Regions from separate parts of the Paenibacillus sp. JZ16 genome, predicted to be linked through region 3. Evidence: riboswitches for the same ligand, from Rfam matches in the RefSeq annotation. Region 3 holds a riboswitch; each other region holds the start of a gene.
The links. A riboswitch is a leader RNA that binds a small molecule or an ion and turns the genes downstream of it on or off. The one in region 3 is predicted to bind thiamine pyrophosphate.
Positions count from the first base shown of each region.

Region 1 (5,233 bases), 1.2 Mb from region 3:
CTGAATTAAGCGGATCGTTTCATTCAATATTCGCTCGCGCAAGTGAACTAACTCCCCTTCTGGTACCATAAATACTATTCTGGTACCATCAGTATTATAACGCCTCGATCAGCATGAAATCCAGACATGATTTTTTAAATATAACGGGGAAGAAGTTAGCTTAACTTTAAATCTCATAACAAAAAAAGCCCGCTTACGTAACGTAAGCAGACTCTTTTTGCTTTCACCAACCCTTTAATCAAACCGCACGTCGCCAATGCCGAACCATGGAAAATATCCGGATGCGGCATAAGCGAAAGCGGCGGCAACTGCAAGCAATCCGATAACCAGAAGATCATAGCGCGAATAACGCGACGGGTAATAATACGTTCGGGACTTCGCCTGATCGCCGTCGAATTGCTTGGCCTCCATCGCGGCGGCCACCCGATGGGCCCGGCGGATGCTCTGTGCCAGCAGCGGCACCACATACAATCCTGCGCGGTTCACCATGCCGCGAATCCCGCGAATCGGGCGGACTCCTCGTACCTTCAAGGCTTGGCGGCGAATCACATATTCCTCCCATACCATTGGCAGCAGCCGGATTGAAGCCATGAAGCTGTAAGCATACTTGGGCGCCAGCCGCAGCTTCTGCATCAGGCTGTAGAATAAATCCACCGAGGACGTTGTGGTCACGAGCAGCAGCCCCTCCGAGGCAAAGGCAATTCCCTTAAAGCCCAAATGCAGCCCCCGGTAGAAGCTTTCTTCCGATACCCGGAACAACCCCCACTCCCACCAGATCGTCTCTCCCTTACCGAACAGCATCATGGAAGAGGCGGACGATATGAAGGCAAGCAGAAACGGAATGAAGAACAACAGCATTTTCCACGGCTTCACCCCGCTGAGCACCACGAGACAGACCATAAAGATGAACGCCTGATACAAAACAAAATCAAGATCATGGGTTAACACCGTCATGAAAAACAGCGCACAGATCAGACCCAGCTTCACCACCGGATTCGCCCGGTGCAGCCAAGTGATCCGCACGGGATTCCATATGTTCATGCGTTCACCCCCGTGAGGCGATGATCGGCCGCGGCTAAGGTACCCCGGGGGTCGGCAGCGCCGTTTGCTCCCTTAGCCGCCTGCCGGGATTCAATCCCGCCAGACCAGCGCGGGGAAGGCATGCTCGAGGTCAGCTGTCCCTCCCGTATTTCCCATATATGCGTGGCGACCCGCTGCGCGATCTCCATTTCATGCGTCACCATGAGAATGGCGGTTCCCGCACGACGCAGCTTCTCGCACATCTCCAGAATCGCGAATGTATTCCGCGCATCCTGTCCGAAGGTCGGCTCATCCAGAAGCAGGACGGACGGCTGTCTTGCCATGGCCGTAGCCACGCTCAAGCGGCGCTTTTGGCCTGTCGACAGCTGGTACGGATGCCTGGCCTCCAAGCCATTCAATCCAAAACGTTCAAGACAGCGCTCGGCCTGCGCCTTCGCTTCCTCCGGCGGCACATGATCCACCAGCAGCGAGTAAACCACCTCATCGCCGATGCGCTCCGTCAGGAATTGAAGCTCCGGATTCTGAAACACGAATCCGATTTGGCGCAGCTGCTGCTCTCTCTTCTTCCGCACCTTCCTGCGTTTGCCTTGAATGACCTCTTCCCCGCAGAGCATATAGGTCCCTTCGGCGCGAAGCAGCCCCATCAAACTGAGCAGCAGCGAGCTTTTACCTGCTCCGTTCGGCCCTACCACCGCAATGAATTGTCCCGGAAACACCTCGGCCGAAGGGAGGTTGATGACCGGTTTATCCCATCTCATTCCCCTGAAATTCGCCAGTTGAATGACAGACTCCCCACGTTGAGCATACGGCGGAGCAGCCTCATGCAGGAGATTACCGCGCTCATCGCCAAGCGCATCAACCGGAGCAAACAGCTCTCTGCCCGCCCGGGTCTGCGCATAATCTTCCCATACGCCGGGATACCAGATTCCATAGGCTTGGAGTTCCCGCTCGAATTCTGCGAATATCGCTGCCGGAGGACCTTCGCCCAGAATCACGCCATCCGGGCTGAACAGCACGACACGATCCACGTATCTGGCCATTTCTTCGATCCGGTGCTCCACGATGATCAGTGTCCGCCCTTCCGATACGGCCTTCACCGCCGACCAGATTTGCTCCCTTCCTTCCGGGTCGAGCAAGGCAGATGGCTCGTCAAGGAACAGCACCTCCGGCTCCAGCAGCAGAGCCGAAGCCAGCGCTAACCTTTGCTTCATGCCTTGGGACAAATGCCCGATCGGCATATGAAGCTCCTCAAGATCAAGACCCACCTCGCGGAGGGCCGCTTGCATCCGCTCCTTCATCTCATCGCGCGGGACACTTAGATTTTCCAGTACGAAAGCCAGCTCTTCATCCACGTACGGCATGCAGAACTGGGTATCCGGATCTTGAAATACATACCCCCAAGAGCGCGGAACCAGCTGCGACTCGCATTTCATCGGCACCTCCGTTGCGCGGGGAATCATCCCGCTAAGCACCTGCAGCAGCGTGGATTTGCCGCAGCCGCTCGGACCGAGCAGCAGCACCTTCTCCCCGCGGACAGCCGAGAAAGAGAGGTCTTTGAACATCAGTCGCTCCTCGCCCGGATACTTCAGACGCAATCCCTCCACATACACGGCCGGTTCCGAAACCATCTCAGCGGACTGAGCCGGAACCAGGCTAACCGTGGCATTAGACATGGCGCGGATCATCCAGTGCTTCGTAATCCTTCTTCGACGCAGGACGCAGCAGGGATGTGACGCCCGTGCGGTCCAAGGCTTTAGCCAGCAAGAGCATGAGCAGGCCTGCAATGACGGCACCGCTGAGTACCCGCATACCGTATTTGGCCAGGAACATCCACGTCTGCAGGTCATCGGTATAGCTGTAATAGAAGTCCATGATCATCGATCCGATGGCTGCGCCTGCTCCGGCAATCGCCAGCGTCCACGCCGAGGTGCTCCGATAACGGAACGCCGCGAATACCAATTCTGCCCCAAGTCCTTGAATGAGGCCATACAGCAGCAGAGTCAATCCCCAGCCGCTGCCAAACAGCACTTCCACGTGGGCAGCCGCCACTTCCGCAATGATGGCCACTCCCGGCTTACGGATTAGCAAGTAAGCAAGCGTGGCTGCAGCGAACCACATTCCGTATAACAACTCATCCGCTTCAAAGAACAGCGGTTTTAACAGATTGTAAACCGAACCCCAGAAGTGATAAATGACGCCAAGCACCAGCGATACCAACACCGTCACCAAAATATCGCTTAACCGCAGCCCTTTTCGGGGCTGAACCCCCAACTTCTCTTGCATAGATGTTCCCATAACCACACATTCCCCTCTCCACCTCTATTTTTGTATAAACACAACAAAAAACCGTCTGGAAAACGCGCAGACGGAAAAATAGGCCCTATGTAGGCAGGGTCGGATATTCTCTACGCTGGCATTACCCAGTTCAGATTAACGGTCAACAGCGGATAACAGCTGCAATCTCAGCCTGATTCACTCAAGCCCCCGTATTCCCTATTCGGTTTCATGTTAATCTTAAAATACACATTCGTTCTCCAATTAGCAAGAACCTTTTTTCAAAAATGGCTATTTATTGATTTCCAGCTCATTCTATGTCAATATCAGAGTGATTGGCTTTTCCACCAACGTTTATTGCTGACACCTATGCACAAAGGAGAATGACATGGCTAAACAATTGCTGCGTCTGATGACTGAGCTGTCCTCCCGCAAGTGGCTGTCCCGAATCATGGGGCATTGTTCCCACAGCCGGCTGAGCCGTCATCTAATACCTGCATTCATACGAATTTATCAAATTCCGGCGCATGAAGCGGAGAAAGAAATCCACGAATACCGCTCACTGAACGAATTCTTTTCCCGCCGGTTAAAAATAGGCCTGCGCGCCATAGACGACACCGCCGATGCCATGGTAAGCCCCGTCGATGCCACGATTTCGGCAATGTGCGCCGTTAATGCCGGCACCATTCTGAGCGTCAAGGGACAGGATTATACCCTGAGCGAGCTGCTCGCCAAATCACCGAGAATGGAAAATTACATCAACGGTTACGCATTTGTATTGTATTTAAGCCCAACCGATTATCATCGCATTCATTCCCCGGTAACCGGTGTTCAGGCGGAAAGCGAGCATCTAAAGGGACGCGTTTACCCCGTGAACGATTTTGCGATGACCCATATCCGGCACGTGCTCAGCCGTAATGAGCGCCTCATTACCTATATTGCGCATGAGTTCGGCGAAGTTGCCGTCGTGAAGGTCGGAGCCATGAACGTGAGCAGCATCCGTTATGCTGACGAGAACGTGAAGAAATACGAGATCGGCGATGAACTCGCGTACTTTGAATTCGGCTCTACCGTCGTGCTTCTGACAGAGAACGGCACGTTTACTCCGCGCGGTGACCTGGAACCCGGCTCCAAGGTGAAGATGGGAGAGCTGCTTGGTTTGCTACACCACACCCGTCCCCAACCAGAAAAGGGTAACGCCATTCACCTTACCAAGCTTCACCAAGCATCGCATGACAAGTTAAGGCCATGAATCATTCGCTGCATGAATGATTAACGCCTGTCCAGCATCCGATAAACGATCCGCTGAAACAGCCGATCCGGCAGCACGCCCTTGATCCATGCGGTCAGCCGCGTACCTCGGGGCAGCGTATAGCGGAACCTCGGTTTGGACATGGACGCAATGTTTGCCACAAGCCTGGCTACCTCCTGCGGATCCCCGCTTCCCCTGGCTGTCCGCTCGGAATAGTCCAGCACGCCCTTCAGCAGACCGCTGTAGGGTGATCCTTCCTTTACCGTAAGCTCCCCAAAACTTTTATTCCAGATCGGCGTGCCATAGGCACCGGGCTGGATCAGTACGACATCGATGCCAAAGGGCATCAACTCCATGGACAGGCTCTCACCAAACCCCTCCAGCGCAAATTTGGATGCCGCATAGGGACCATAACCCGGAAAGCCGACCACGCCGCTAATGCTGCTCATGAGAATGATTTTGGATCGTCCGGTCTTGCGCAGCAGCGGGAGCATATGCTGCGTTACCGATACGGTCCCGAAAAAATTCGTCTCCAACTGCTTGCGCCAGTCGCTGAGCGGTACTTCCTCCACCATGCCGCCTACCGCTTCGCCGGCGTTGTTCACCAGCACGTCCAAGCGGCCGAACTTCTGCTCTAACTCCCAAGCAGCAGCCTTGACTTGTTCC
Region 1 covers NZ_CP017659.1:3,259,894-3,265,126, forward strand. The annotation lists gene BJP58_RS14805 (TetR/AcrR family transcriptional regulator) at 1-42, opposite strand, end outside; gene BJP58_RS14810 (energy-coupling factor transporter transmembrane component T family protein) at 235-1,041, opposite strand; gene BJP58_RS14815 (ABC transporter ATP-binding protein) at 1,038-2,714, opposite strand; gene BJP58_RS14820 (ECF transporter S component) at 2,707-3,336, opposite strand; TPP riboswitch at 3,427-3,539, opposite strand; gene asd (archaetidylserine decarboxylase) at 3,704-4,567, shown strand; gene BJP58_RS14830 (SDR family oxidoreductase) at 4,588-5,233, opposite strand, start outside.
Region 1: linked by a shared signal. The riboswitch ahead of BJP58_RS14820 (ECF transporter S component) and the one ahead of BJP58_RS09090 (YkoF family thiamine/hydroxymethylpyrimidine-binding protein) in region 3 are both predicted to bind thiamine pyrophosphate.

Region 2 (5,233 bases), 3.1 Mb from region 3:
ACCAAGGTTAATTGCAGGGTGGCCGCTGTATGCTGGAAGAGACCGGAAGCTCCGGTAACGGCCTCATGCCCGATGGCCGTCGGCGCAGGCAGAATAAAAGGTTCAATGTCGAATATAGATACTGCGGCCTGCCATACCACCAAAAAGAAGAGGACCGCCACAACGGGCGGCCAAACCGAACTCCACCAGCTTCTCATGGACGGTATTTCTCAGTCAGCTTATCCATGCTGATGCCGCTGGGATGATGGGCGATTTTGACTTGGGATATGATGCTGGGACTTCCCGCATTCACCAGCGCTTCATGCATGCGCTCCACGATCTTGAGCAGCTCGGCGAGCTCTCCTTCCATGGTCGTTTCGAGTGCATGAACCTCGTATTTCACGCCTGATTCCTGAATGACCTTAATCGCTTCATCTACATAAGGGATGCTGTCGGCCCCGTTTGGCGTTCTCGGTATCACTTGAATGCTCAAAAGTGTATTCGCCATGTAAACTCATCCTTTCGTGCAAGCTATAATGTATTGGAAGAAAGGCAGCCTTTTGCAAAGGCCGACTTTCTTCTTATTAAATAAAAATAACCTTATGGCTGCTCCGGTAAAAAATCATTGGTGAATGCGCGGTCCGCGTCAAGTTCCTTCTCCAGCAGCTTACGCTCAAACATCCAGTCTGCATATCCCGACCATACTTCGGCTTTCTGTTCGCCCCAGCGGGATGCATCATCCTGATAACGGGGGCTCAGCCATTTCTGGCTGGCGAGAACCAGTTCGGCATCGAGGTCAGGAACCGCCTTCGTAAGCAGAGCTGCCGCATCTTCAGGATGTTGAATCGCATAGTCATATCCTTTTGAAGTCGCCCGCATGAACGCTTTGATAAGCTCGGGGTCTTCCTGGATCAGCTTCTCGTTCGTCACGATCACTGGTGTGTAATAATCAAGCTGCTCGGAGTAGTCCTTCACATAAATCATGTCAAGCGGTTCATTGCGAAGCTCGGCTTCAATCCCCGTCCAAGCATAGAAGATCCAGGCAAAATCAATGTCGCGTTTGACGGCCGTAAAATAATCGGCATCGCCCATATTGACCATATTCACCTTGCTGACATCGGCGCCATCGATCTCCATGATGGATTTCATGACGGCCTCCTCCACAGGCGAGCCCCAGCCGCCATAGGATTTTCCTTCAAAATCGCCTGCCTTCACGATGCCTTTGTCCTTGGGGGCGGCAAAGCCGGACGTATTATGCTGAATGATCGCTGCAATGGAAACGAGCGGCAAGCCTTGGGTTCTGGCCAGCGTTACGCCTTCCTGATAACTGATGCCAAACGGCACGTTTCCGGATGCGACCAGCGTATCCGTTCCGCCTGCTCCCGGCTGGACGATCTGGACATTAAGCCCTTCTTCCTCATAATACCCAAGCTCCTTCGCTGCATACAGGCCGGTGTGATTCGTATTGGCGGACCAATCGAGCATCAGCTGCACGTCACGGAGTTTCCCGGAAGTCTGACTGCCTTCGCCTTCGGCACCTGTCTTTTTGTTCTGTCCGCTTGTGCCGCATCCGGACGCGACCATCAGCAGGACGCAAGCGAGAAGCAGCGGAATCCATCTTCCCTTCTTCATCGTTTCTTCTCTCCTTTAAGTTCTCTTTCTATTACCTCGCAACTCCACAAAAAAACGCCCTGATGATATCAGGACGCATGACGGCGTAAGTGTATACCACGGCAAATAAATAGCTGCCGCAAACATGGGCTTCCTACGCTGGCATTACCCAGATCAGGTGTAAGGGTCAGTATCATATCGGATACACTCTCAGCCGGCTATATCCCAGCTCCCCCGGTATTTATGAAGTTTTGATCATTACATCCGCTATTATAGTCCTAACACACCAGACCTGTCTAGTTCGAAGGAGCGCGAACGAGGCAGGTCTTTGCTCAGAACACTTGCCATGGGAAGGATTAATTAATCCTATGAACCTTTCACGGAATAAAGGATTTGAATAAGGCTTCTATATTGAGGTTAGCGCTGGAAGAACTCAATCCATTCCCCTTCGGGACCATGCACGAAGAAATAACGGAAACCATTCGGGAGCGTCACGATCTCCTCGTCCAAGTGAGGAACGTCAAGTCCTTGAACCCGGGCATATTCCTCTTCAATGTTATCCGTGCTGACTGCAAAATGATGAACGGTGCCCTCCGCTGGCAGCGTGTCGCTGTATCCCTGAATAAGCTCGACTTCCGTCTCGTTGCTGCCGTTAAATCCGAGGAACGCCAGCTGGATGACGCCATTCGTATGGGTCAGGCGATCCTTTAGTTCTAGTCCGACTACGGATGTATAGAAGGCGATTGTAGCTTCTAGGTCCCGGACAACAATACCAACATGATCTAATCGTTTCTGTGACATGGTTCAACACCCTTTCCGATCCATATGAGATATGACTGAAATATTATCACATAATCCCTATACGTCAAGTGGGAGTTGTGTTCATGCAGGGCTGATACAGATGATTTTTCTTTCATTTCCTCATCTTTACTTTTGGGTGGGTAAAAAGTATCGTGAGAAATAGAAAGATTAATTCAAAAGACCTAACATATGAAAGTGATCCAGCTTACCCTTTGGCCGAGGAGGAATGCTTATGAGTCCAACTCCAGCAGATCATCTGTGGATTCGACTCGCCATGATATATGCATTCATTCAGATCATGATTGCTCTGTGGATGCCTGTGGCTTTATCGCTTCAGCGTGTTCTAGTCATTATTCCTCCTGCAGCCGCCTCCGTTTATTTAATGCGGATTAGTCGGCGTTATGAGGTTCATCTTCGCAGGTTTTGGCTTATTGTGAGTCTCGGATTAATGGGGGATGCAGCGGCACGAATCATTCACGCTTGTTATGTTTGGTTTGAAAAAGAGAGCGCTTTCTCGCCGATCCTAACCCACTTATTCTGGGGACTTGAACTCATTCTGTTCGCAAGTTCTCTCATTTATTTATTCCGGCATGTTCAAGGTTCGTTTCGGGGGCTCCGGTTTATGCTGGATATCGTGATTGTTGGCATAGCCGTCATGACAGTAGGGTGGGAATATTTCATCAAGCCTGAGCTTCAGGGTCTGGCCCATGAGGCAGTATGGGGAAACCTTTGGGTGGACATGCTGTATCCCCTGTGCGCAATGGTACTTATTTTTTTTACGCTGGTGTTGTATTTTAATACCGGACTGTTAGGGAAAAGGGCGGCCATTCTGTTATGTCTAGGCGGAAGCGCATATATTGCCGGAGATGTCCTGTACATCTATCTCGTTGATCTGATGGGTATCGAGGTTCGTTCCTATCTGTATCCACTCTATACGATATCGGTATTATTCATTAGTTTCGCAGGTGGGCAGTCCGCTCCTAATTCCCGTAAACCATCCGTTGGCGAGCGGGAGCCGCGTTCAGTCGGAAACCTGATCGTAAGGTACCTGCTTCCCTACAGCGTGCTTGGCGGGATGTTTGCCCTTATGGCGCAGCGGTTTGGAGGGTGGACTGGACTGTTTACCGGCCTATCCCTGTGCGTGATCCTGATTCTGTTCAGGCAGATTTTAATCCAGTTCGAGAACGATCGCTTGTTTGACCGACTGCATGAGAGTCTGATGCAGAGTGAAGCCCTGGCACATCGTGATGATCTTACGGGGCTGTATAATCGCCGTTATTTTAATGCAAGGCTGGCGAGTTCGCTGAAGGAGGCGGACCTCGCAGCTTCCCGTGTAGGCTTGCTGTATATGGATATGAACCGTTTCAAACGAGTCAATGACCGATACGGCCACCGTGCCGGCGATTTGTTGATACGAAAGGTTGCAGACCGGCTTCAATCTCTTGAATCCAAGGGAGTTTTGGTTTCCCGTTTAGGAGGAGACGAATTCACCGTTATGATCCATCCGGCTGGTGAGGATCAGGAGCTGATCTGGATGGCGGAGGAGATTTGGACGATGCTTAGCGAGCCGTACGAATTGGAAGGGCATGAAGTTCGAACCACGCCGAGTATCGGCATTGCGGTTTATCCGGATCATGCCAGAAATGACCAGGAGCTGATTGGTCGCGCCGATGCCGCGATGTATGCGGCCAAGGAACGGAACGCCCCTTGGCATTTTGATGTGGAGCGGACGATGCTGCTGCAGCTTTTGGATCAAAAGGTTGAGTAGATCAAGTATGACCATAATATTGACAATACGTTGTTAAAAGCAATATAAGTCGATTTTTGTAGAATTTGGCGTAATCATTGCACGAATCTTGCGCATTTCTCTTAAAATAGGTCATAAATTCGATATAAAATCCATAAAATGCAAAGAAATCATATTCAAAATGCCGATAAGAAGCATAGTGAGAGCTAGCTTGCCAAGGAGGACGAACATGATTTGCGACAATTGCAGCACCTTTGAACCGATTGAGGATCAGGGGACCATTCATATGAAGCCTGCAAGTGGAGAGCTTATTCAGTTGCTGGCAGTGAACGGCTACGCGGTACAAGAGAACAATGAGGGTTGTGCTGTAAACTACAAGGTACGCGCGGACCTGATCTCCATGATGAAGTGTCTGCAGCCCCTTCCGCTGAAGATTCGTCAAGAGCTGTCCTTCTGTGTTACCGACGGAGAAGCTCCGCAAATCCGGCATTCGTGGACCCCTATGCAGAAGTTCGAACTGCAGATGGAGCATTACGATATGGTAAGTATCATTTTACATAAGCAGTTTACGAGCTATATGCAGCCCATCGTGGATTCATCCGAGCAGATCGTTGCCTACGAATTTCTCCTTCGTCCGGTAGATGGGGGAGCCAGGTTCCAGCCGTATGAGCTGTTTGAGACAGCCCGTAAAACCGGATTGCATGCATTCCTGGACCGGGCGGCACGAACCAGTGCCATTGAGACCAGTGCCGAGTGGCTTCCCATCGGCGTGAAGCGATTCGTGAACTTCCTGCCATCCTCCATATATGATGCGCAGATGTGTCTAAGCCACACCTTCCATACCATAGACAGGCTCCATCTGGATCCGAGGGACTTCGTATTTGAGGTTGTGGAAACCGAGAAGATTGATGATGTTGAGCATTTGCAATCGATTTTCGAGGTGTATCGCAGTCATGGAATCTCGGTAGCCATGGATGACGTTGGTGCAGGTTATTCCACATTGGAGCAGATGATTAAGCTTAAGCCGGATTATGTAAAGATCGACCGAAGTCTGATCGACCATTGCGATCGTAATCCCGGGCAGCAGGAGCAACT
Region 2 covers NZ_CP017659.1:5,090,811-5,096,043, forward strand. The annotation lists gene BJP58_RS22920 (ABC transporter permease) at 1-197, opposite strand, end outside; gene BJP58_RS22925 (MTH1187 family thiamine-binding protein) at 194-487, opposite strand; gene BJP58_RS22930 (ABC transporter substrate-binding protein) at 580-1,611, opposite strand; TPP riboswitch at 1,725-1,836, opposite strand; gene BJP58_RS22935 (VOC family protein) at 2,008-2,391, opposite strand; gene BJP58_RS22940 (GGDEF domain-containing protein) at 2,624-4,159, shown strand; gene BJP58_RS22945 (EAL domain-containing protein) at 4,368-5,233, shown strand, end outside.
Region 2: linked by a shared signal. The riboswitch ahead of BJP58_RS22930 (ABC transporter substrate-binding protein) and the one ahead of BJP58_RS09090 (YkoF family thiamine/hydroxymethylpyrimidine-binding protein) in region 3 are both predicted to bind thiamine pyrophosphate.

Region 3 (5,233 bases):
ATCTAGCAGTAATTCTCTGTCCAGCAGGACGCCTCCGCGATCCAGAACGCGGTAATATTCGGGCAGCGACTTCGAAGTATCCGTAAATACGGTAACAGACTCGGCCATGATCAGATCAAATTGATTGTCCTCGAAAGGCAATGCGCATACATCGGCTTGATGGAACTGCACGTCGATTTCCATCGCTTCGGCTCGTGCTCGTGCTTTTTTGATCATATTTTCGTTCAGATCAATAGCTGTCACTTGATACCCCATCTCCGAAAGATGGCATGCGGTTCTGCCAGTTCCGCACCCCACCTCCAGAATGCGGCTGCCCGGTTGAATGGGATAATTCTTCAGCATTCTGAGGGTTGCCTCGAATCCTCCCGGGTGGGCACTGCCCATGCCTAATTTAGAGAGCATATGAATGTAGTTCATCTCATCTATCCCTTCTTCCCTTGTCATCAACATGAGGGTAATCGTTTATTTACCATATGATTCAGGTACGTTTAGGGTTTTAGCTGAATTAGATATTTTGAGCCCTTTTTTCGGGAGGATCAGAGTCATAATGGAGGAAACGTCATGAGGATGGAACCGGTAGAGGCAGCGGAACGCGTCATTCAACACGATTATCCCGACTGTTTGCTTGCCGTGCTTGGCGGCAGCGCGAGCAGAGGCGAATATAATGAACAATCCGATTTGGACATTATGGTCCTTGAACGAGAGGGTCATGATTTCAGCAGGAGGACGATAGAGGCGCATGGATGGATCGCGGAAATCTTTATATTGTCTTTATCCTCCTATCGCGAATATTTTGACGAGGGAGTGATCGCGGCGAATCCGTCATTTCAGCGGATGATCGCAGAAGGGACGGTGTTGCGCCTTATGCCCGAGGGGGAAGAGGTGCGGACGGAAGCCCAAAGCGATTTGGATTACGGACCTCTGCCCTTGACGATAACCGATATTAACGACTACCGTTATGTGCTAACCGAGTACATGCTGGACTTGAAGAGTCCCCGAAGCGATGGTGAAAAATGGTTTACGGTGCACAAAATAGCCGCGATTCTCTGTGATTTTGTACTTAGGGTGAACCGGGAGTGGACGGGTGAAGGGAAAACGCTGTTCCGCCTGTTTAACCGCTTTGACACAATTTTAGGAGAGCGATTGGAAACAGCGCTCGCGGCGATGTATCGCCAAGATGATCCTTCTGTTCTAATGGCATTTACCGAGGAAATGCTCCGTCCGTACGGAGGGAAACTTCTCATCGGTTATGAGGAATAAAATATCGATGCCAATAGATAAAGAGAGGTACATTAGCCGTGACGCTAGCAAGGCGCGGTAAATACTATAATAGTGTGATTACATCACGGCATACTTTAAATCCAGGAGGGGATCTTCATGAGCGGAGTATATGGCGGCGGTGAATATGGCAATTCAGTAGGAATTATTTTGGTTCTCTTTATCCTGCTCGTAATCATCTTGAGTGCTTGGGTTTAAACCGTCAAGATTCTTGGCAGTAGTGACAGAAAAGCCCGGCGCATGCCGGGCTTTTGTCTGCCTCAATCGAACTCAATTCGATGCGGCTTTAACCGAGGGGCTGTGAGCGGACACCACTGCAGTCATGACCAGATGGCTGCTGTCGGATTGGATCGCATACAAAAACGCCTCTTCAAGAGACCCGAACACCCGGGATAAGGATCCGTCCAACCGGCTGGCGTAATGAACGCTTCCGGCGAACGTACCGGCTGCCTTCGCACGATTTACTTCACCGTAGATGACATCCATGTAGTTGTCCGTACCCATGGGGTAAAGAGCGAATTGGCAGGCAGTCTCCATATCGGCATGTTCTCCGATGTCGTTGTTCAAGCGGGTTGAATCCTCAGTCATATATACATCGGCGTCCGTATCTCCGGGGCAGCCAATGGAATAAGTGCCATTAAAAACAGTGTGCACGCCACTCGCCGCAGCATGGGCGAATATCGCTCTTGTAACATCAAAGACATGCTCTGCACGTCCACGAATACAAGTGCTCACATCGTCTGTCTGAATCCACACCTTTCCCGCATCCACAGATTGCAGAGCGCCCAGGATGACCTCCACAAACCGGTCTGTCATGGGAAATACCGAGAACCGGCATCCGACGATCCGGCTGGTTCCGCAAACAAGCTCATTCATTTTCATTTCCTCCCCATTATATAAGTCCACGCAAAAAAACCGCACCCCATGAAGAAGGTGCAGTTATGCCTACGAAAAGAAATAAACATAAATGCTACACTTCCCCACGCTAGTATGACCTAGATCGGGTGATAAGGGTTAACGGCAGCCCGCCGTCTCTCAGCACATGGCACCCCTAGTACAGCCAACATCTTATGTAGTTGGTTACCGCAAGATTTGCCCCGGAGCTTCATGTTATCGTAGAAGTTCGAGGGTTCTTACCTGTGTAATTGTATCGTTTTGCCATCGGTTTTTCAATCTTTGCCCATTATAAAAAAAACCGCCTGTCCCATTTGCAGGAACTTAGGGAGGCGGCTTTTTTCATCTGTTTGATTAGTTATATACTTTCACGCGATCTTCAAGCGGTGCAAATTCTTTTTCGCCTGGTTCAGCAACCGGCTTACCGAAAGGCATTTGAGCAATCAGCTTCCAGCTTTCCGGGACGTTCCATTCGGCTTTTACTTTTTCGTCGATCAGCGGGTTGTAGTGCTGCAGGGATGCGCCCAGACCTTCTGCTTCAAGGGATGTCCATACTACAAATTGCAGCATGCCGTTGGATTGGTTGGACCAAACCGGGAAATTGTCGGCATAAGCGGCAAAGCTTTGTTGCAGCCCGGCAATGACGTTATTGTCCTCGAAGAACAGTACCGTACCGTAACCAGCGCGGAATGAAGCCATTTTGTCGGCAGTGGATTTGAATGCTTCTTCATCGCCAACAACTTCCTTCAGGATGCCTTCCGTGATGTTCCACAGTTTATCGTGCTGTTCGCCAAGCAATACAACGACGCGTGCACTTTGGGAGTTGAAAGAAGACGGAGTATACTTAACCGCTTCGTTTACGATTTCCTGAATACGCTCGTCCGAGATAACGGATTCTTTGCTAATCCCGTAATAAGAACGGCGATTTTTGAGTGCAGCTGAAAAATCTTTAGACATTGAAAAAAAACCTCCTGGTGTAATCGAATTTGCATACGCCTGATTAGAAGATGTCCCTTACTACAAGCAAATATGCATTTTACGTTATTAGCCATAAAACCAATTATTATTCCACACTAACTTACGTTTAGTTAGAAATAATAATTCTGTTAGGATATTAATATAACTTAGAGGAATTGTCAACGACTTTATATAATTTTTCTTATCCATTTAATAAGAATTGAAACAGTCGTTTTTAGAGAAGTCTCATCATTGCAGAAGCTGCATTAAAGGGGGACTTAACCAAAGTGTGATTCTGTCCTGAGGATAAAAGCTATGTCTCCACCTAACTTCATATTATGAACAATTCATGAACAAAATATACTTGTATGAACAATTTAATTGATTTTGATTCTCAATTATACTTGTCGAGCCAGAATGAGGATGATATAATGCATATCAGAACGCGATTGATAATCAATCTCAATGAGAATAGTGACGAAAATTGCATGATCCCGGGTATTTAGAGACATACGCATAGAAGGAAGAGCCATGAAGATTAGATACTTATTTGCAGCCGTTGTGGTACTCTCGATAATCTCATTATTTATTGGAGTTAAGGATATCTCGCCACTGCAATTGTTCTCGATGACAGAACAACAACAGCATATTATGCTTGTCAGCCGGATTCCTAGGCTTGTCAGTCTCATATTGGCGGGTGTCAGCATGAGCATCTGCGGATTGATCATGCAGCAGCTCAGCCGCAATAAGTTCGTATCGCCCACCACGGCAGGTACGATGGACTCTGCCAGACTGGGGATATTGGTAGCCATGCTTGTCTTCACGACAAGCGGACCGCTTATCAAAATGCTTGTGGCATTTGTATTCGCTCTGGCAGGAACCTTTATCTTCATGAAGATACTGGATCGGATTAAGTTCAAGGATGCGATCTTCATCCCGCTCGTAGGGCTGATGTTCGGTAATATCGTCAGTTCGATCGCCACCTTCTTTGCATACAAATATGATCTTATTCAGAATATGTCCGCATGGCTCCAGGGTGATTTTTCCATGATCATGAAGGGCCAGTATGAAATGCTCTATCTTAGTATCCCGCTTGTGATTCTGGCGTATCTGTTCGCCAACAAGTTTACGGTGGCCGGAATGGGAGAGGAGTTTGCTACCAACCTGGGCCTTCACTACCGGAGAGTTGTGAATCTGGGACTGGTCATCGTGGCGCTGGTTACGGCTTCCGTCGTGCTGACGGTCGGCGTGATTCCGTTTCTTGGTCTGATCATACCTAATATTGTTAGTTTGTACTTAGGAGACCATTTGAAAAAAAGCCTTTCGCATACCGCGCTGCTGGGGGCCGGTTTCGTACTGTTCTGTGACATCCTGGGCCGGATCATTATTTATCCCTATGAAATTCCGATTAGTCTAACCGTGGGCGTACTCGGAAGCGGTATATTCATTTTCTTACTGATGAGGAGAAAGGCTTATGACTTATAAAGCCAAACTCGGCCTGTTGGCCGCAGCGGCAATCATCCTGGTGGCAGTCTTTCTGTTCATTGATCTTGGCGGCAATTGGGATTACGCGCTTCCGAGGAGAATCAAGAAGGTGCTTGCCATTATTCTGACCGGCGGAGCGATTGCTCTGTCTACCACGGTGTTTCAAACGGTCACGAATAACCGGATACTGACGCCTAGCGTTATGGGATTAGATTCCTTATATATACTGATCCAGACCACCGTCATCTTTGTCTTCGGATCCTTCACGCTGTACAAACTGGGCAGCAACGTTAACTTTCTGATCAACGTCGGCGCGATGATCCTGTTTGCCGGAGTCTTATATAAGATTCTGTTCAAAAGGGAAGGGAATAACATTTACTTCCTGCTGCTGATTGGCATGATCTTCGGAACCCTGTTCTCCAGCATGTCTTCCTTTATGGAAGTGCTGATTGACCCGAACGAGTTCCAGTTTGTAGCCGACAAAATGTTTGCCAGCTTTAACAATGTGAAGACCGAGCTTCTGGTCCTTTCCGTCATTGTCGTAGCGCTGACCTTGCTGTACTTTGCCCGATTTGCCAAGTACCTGAACGTGCTGGCACTAGGTCGTGAGCAGGCGATC
Region 3 covers NZ_CP017659.1:2,027,385-2,032,617, reverse strand. The annotation lists gene BJP58_RS09105 (class I SAM-dependent methyltransferase) at 1-402, opposite strand, end outside; gene BJP58_RS09100 (nucleotidyltransferase domain-containing protein) at 562-1,260, shown strand; gene BJP58_RS09095 (YjcZ family sporulation protein) at 1,378-1,476, shown strand; gene BJP58_RS09090 (YkoF family thiamine/hydroxymethylpyrimidine-binding protein) at 1,549-2,154, opposite strand; TPP riboswitch at 2,239-2,341, opposite strand; gene BJP58_RS09085 (nitroreductase family protein) at 2,527-3,129, opposite strand; gene BJP58_RS09080 (ABC transporter permease) at 3,661-4,614, shown strand; gene BJP58_RS09075 (iron chelate uptake ABC transporter family permease subunit) at 4,604-5,233, shown strand, end outside.